DNA from 2 places in the Faecalibacterium intestinale genome. Region 1 is predicted to be linked to the other one. Evidence: predicted binding sites of a transcription regulator. Region 1 holds the regulator's gene; the other holds the start of a gene.

Region 1 (2,400 bases):
TGCGCCAGAGGCTCCCTCTCCGAGGGAGCTGGCAAAACCGTCAGGTTTTGACTGAGGGAGTTCGTTCCAGCCCCTCTCGTGAAAAGGCAGTTCCGAAACGCCCGCAGGCGTTTCGGAACTGCAAATAAAAAAATAATTCCGCTGCTTCTGCGCAAAGCGAACGCGGAGCGCAGTTCAAATCGTCCGGCGGGGGAGATGCAAGGCCTTACCCCCGTTCGATTTCCTTATACAGCCACGCCAGCGCGTCCGAAAGACCGCCCAGTTCATCGATCAGCTTTTCCTTTACGGCGCGGCGCCCGTCCAGCACCGTGCCCATGTCCATGACCAGCTCCCCGGTGTGGAGCATCAGCTGGGTGTAGCGCTTTTCGGGCATACCGCTGTGGGCGGCTACAAAGCCGGTGATGCGCTGCTGCATCTGCTCAAAGCAGTGCATGGTCTGCGGTACGCCTAAGATCAGCCCGGAGTGTCGCACCGGATGCACCGTCATGGTGGCGGTGGGTACGATGAAGCTGTGCCGCGCGCTGACCGCCAGCGGAATGCCGATGGAGTGCCCGCCGCCCAGCACCAGCGTGGCGCTGGGCTTGGAGATGCTGGCAATCAGCTCCGCCAGTGCAAGCCCAGTCTCCACATCGCCGCCCACCGTGTTCAGCAGCACCAGCAGCCCCTCGATGCGGGGGTCCTCCTGTACCGCCACCAGCTGGGGGATGACGTGTTCATACTTGGTGGTTTTTTGCCCCTGCGGCGCTTCGGTGTGTCCTTCGATCTGGCCGATGACGGTCAGGCAGTGGATGACATGACCGCCCCGGGTCAGGGTGACTGTGCCCAGATCCTCGATATCCTCTTTTTCCATCCGGTGCTGCTCTGCGGGGGTGTCTTTTGCCGTATCCATGCGCGTTCTCCTTCCGTAGCGGGGTCTTTGTGGGGTCAGTATCCCCCGGCTGCCGGGGAAGTATACAGGAGAAAAGAAACAAAAAACTTTGTGAATTTTTTGCTTTTTTACAAATAGGTATTTGACATTCGCCTTTCATGCTGTATACTCTAAATAATATAACAGGATAAAATGGAACATCTCTCTGCGCGCAAAGAAGCCCCTTGCATGGCGGCAGAAGCTGCAGCGCGTTGGGCAGAAAGGAGAATTTTCCCATGAACACCCCCCAAAAAGCATCGATCCCTGTGATCAAGCGTCTCCCCAAATATTACCGGTATCTGCGCTCCTTGCAGGCCGACGGCATTACCAGCATCTCCTCCCGGGAGCTGGCTTCTCAGATGGGCACCACCGCCTCGCAGGTGCGGCAGGACTTCAACTGCATCGGTGACGTGAACGGCCGGCAGGGCATCGGCTACTCGGTGGAGAACCTGCTTTCCATTCTGGAAAGCCTGCTGTTCGGCAACGGCGACCGTCTGCCCACCATTCTGATCGGCTGCGGTCGTCTGGGCAAGGCGGTGAGCCGCTTTATCACCACCGATACCAACGGCTACAAGCTGATCGCGGCCTTTGACGTGGCCGAGAACGAGGTGGGCAAGGAGATCAGCGGCATCCGCATCCGGCACATTGACGAGCTGGAAGCCTTCTGTGAGGAAAACAAGCCCAAGGTGGCGGTGCTCTGCGTCCCCCGCGATGGTGCACAGCAGGTCAGCGGACGGCTGGTGGATCTGGGCATCGAGGGCTTCTGGAACTTCTCCCACTATGATCTGTCGGTGTCTTACCCCGATGTGGTGGTGGAAAACGTCCATCTGGGCGACAGCCTGATGAGCTTGGGCTACCGTCTGCGCAATCAGGAGTGACGGCATGGCAAAATTGTATTTCCGCTACGGTGCCATGAACAGCGGCAAGAGCACGGCGCTGATGCAGGTGGCACACAACTACGAAGAGCAGGGCATGAAGGTGCTCATTTTAAAGCCGCAGGTGGATACCAAGGGCGGCGGGGAGCTGGTAAGCCGTCTGGGCGTGCGCCGCAAGGCAGATTTGCTGATCCCGCCGGAGCTGAATGTGTTCGAAGCCGTGAAGGCGGCAAACGATGCTTCTGGCCCGCTGGCCTGTGTGCTGTGCGACGAGAGCCAGTTCTTTACCCCGGAGCAGGCCGAGCAGCTGTTCATGGTCACGGTAGATCTGAACATCCCGGTGATCTGCTACGGTCTGCGGGCAGATTTTTCCCTCAAGGGCTTCCCGGGCTCTACCCGTCTGCTGGAGCTGGCGCACACCATCGAGGAGATGAAAACGATCTGCACCTGCGGGCGCAAGGCCATCTGCAACTGCCGCAAGGTGAACGGACAGTTCGTCTTTGAGGGCGAGCAGGTAGCCATCGACCTTGAAAACGATGTGCAGTATGTCAGTATGTGCCCCCAGTGCTACTTCAAAGCGCGGCGGGCGTTCTACGCTGCAAAGAAAAACTGAGATAC
Region 2 (2,400 bases), on a different contig from region 1:
TTGACGGCATCCATATCGGCCACCGGGCGGTGATCGAAGGGGCTGTGCAGTGGGCAAAGACCCATGACGCAGCCCCGGCGGTGTTCACCTTCCGCCTGCCGGTGGAAAATAAAATGAAGGGCAAGCGCCTGCTTTCTACCGAGGATAAGCACGCCTTGATCCACAGCCTTGGGGTGGAGTATTACCTCACCCCGGACTTTGAAGCGATCAAAGCGCTGAGCCCGGAGGAGTTCGTGCGCGGCATTGTGGAAAACTGCCACGCCCGGGCGCTGTTCTGCGGCGAAAACTTCACCTTTGGCGCAAAAGCTGCCGGTACGCCGGAGCTGCTGCGCACCCTCTGTGCCCCCCTTGGGGTAGAGGTGGTGGTGGTGCCCATGGCGCAGTTTGAGGAAAAGCCGGTGTCCTCCACCCGCATCCGCACCGCACTGGAGGGCGGGGATATCCCCGCTGCCAACGCCATGCTGGGGATGCCCTATGCCATCCGCTTTGCGGTGCAGCACGGGGCAGGGCTGGGACACACCCTTGGGGTGCCCACCATCAACCAGCTGTACCCGCAGGGCTTCCAGATGCCCCGCAGCGGCATTTATATCACCCGCACCTGCATCAACGGGGTGTGGTATCCCTCGGCCACCGGTCTGGGCAGCCGCCCTACCGTGAACGATGACGCCACCAAGGTGACCTGCGAGACCTTTATCCCGGGCTTTTCCGGCGACTTGTACGGCACCGACCCGGTGGTGGAGTTCCACGCCTACCTGAGCCCCAGCAAAAAGTTTGATACGCTGGACCAGCTGCGGGACTGCATCAACAATGCCGCCCGCCGCGCACAGGAATATTTTGCATAACGCATAAGCAGACAGGCCGTTGCACAGTATTTTGTGCGGCGGCCTTGTTTGATGCGGGACGATTTGAAATGCCCTCCGCTTGCGCTCTGGGCATAATTCAAGGAATTTTGTTTTTTTATTTGAGCTTCCGAAAAGTCTGCGGACTTTTCGGAAGCTTTTTTCACGGAAGAGAACGGAACGGAAAACGGCATTTCCGGCGTCTGCGGGCAGAAAAAACCGCACTTCGGGCAAAATAGACACATTTCCGTGCAACAACGGTAAATGTTTGTTAAACAATTATCTATCTCTTATCCTTGCAATACACGCAGTTTTTGTTTATAATAGTAGCTGTACGGGGCAACGCCCCGATTGTGAGCGAGACTCTGGTTCAGAATTATAACTTGAGAGGAGTTTTTACCATGGGTTTAGGTAAGAAGACGATCGACGATCAGAACTACTGCGGCAAGAAGGTGCTTGTCCGCTGCGATTTCAACGTCCCGATGAAGGACGGTGTCATCACCAACGAGAACCGCATCAATGCAGCACTGCCCACCATCCAGAAGCTGGTCAACGATGGCGCTAAGGTCATCCTGTGCAGCCATCTGGGCAAGCCCAAGAACGGCCCTGAGGCTAAGTTCAGCCTGGCTCCCGTTGCTGTGGCTCTGAGCGCAAAGCTGGGCAAGACCGTTGTGTTTGCCGACGACGACAACGTTGTGGGCGAGAACGCAAAGGCTGCTGTGGCTGCTATGAACAACGGCGATGTCGTTCTGCTGCAGAACACCCGTTTCCGCAAGGAAGAGACCAAGAATATGCCTGAGTTCAGCGAGGAGCTGGCTTCTCTGGCTGACGCTTATGTGGACGATGCCTTCGGCAGCTGCCACCGTGCACACTGCTCCACTGCAGGTGTCACCGACTACATCAAGGATACCGCTGTCGGTTACCTGATGGAGAAGGAGATCAAGTATCTGGGCAACGCCGTCAACGACCCCGTCCGTCCCTTCACCGCTATTCTGGGCGGTGCCAAGGTCGCTGATAAGCTGAACGTCATCTCCAACCTGCTGGAGAAGGTCGATACCCTGATCATCGGCGGCGGCATGGCTTACACCTTCGTCAAGGCTCAGGGCTACGAAGTCGGCAAGAGCCTGTGCGACGACACCAAGCTGGACTACTGCAAGGAAATGATGGCTAAGGCCAAGGAGAAGGGCGTCAAGCTGCTGCTGCCCGTGGATGCTGTCTGCATCAAGGACTTCCCCGATCCCATCGACGCTCCTGTGGACGTCACCGTGGTGCCTGTCACTGCGATCCCCGCTGACATGGAGGGCTGCGACATCGGCCCCGAGACCATGAAGCTGTTTGCTGACGCTGTCAAGGCTTCCAAGACTGTTGTCTGGAACGGCCCCATGGGCGTGTTCGAGAACCCCACTCTGGCAGCCGGTACTCTGGCTGTTGCCAAGGCTATGGCTGAGAGCGATGCTACCACCGTTATCGGCGGCGGCGACAGCGCAGCAGCTGTGCAGCAGATGGGTCTGGGCGACAAGATGACCCACATCTCCACCGGCGGCGGCGCTTCTCTGGAGTA

What was found. The regulator Rex, encoded in region 1, represses fermentation and respiration genes when NADH is low (regulators of the CRP and FNR family bind a similar motif). The targets are predictions, from matches to a motif close to ATTGTTAANNNNTTAACAAT.
Region 2: WMO20_RS02730 (phosphoglycerate kinase) is a predicted target of Rex. The motif match lies at 1,107-1,126, and genes of this name have one in related genera.

The regions. Positions count from the first base shown of each region.
Region 1 is NZ_JBBMEN010000010.1:44,210-46,609, forward strand. Features, by position in the region: gene WMO20_RS08595 (ClpP family protease) at 206-889, opposite strand; gene WMO20_RS08600 (redox-sensing transcriptional repressor Rex) at 1,144-1,785, shown strand; gene WMO20_RS08605 (thymidine kinase) at 1,790-2,395, shown strand.
Region 2 is NZ_JBBMEN010000002.1:179,101-181,500, reverse strand. Features, by position in the region: gene ribF (riboflavin biosynthesis protein RibF) at 1-842, shown strand, start outside; gene WMO20_RS02730 (phosphoglycerate kinase) at 1,241-2,400, shown strand, end outside.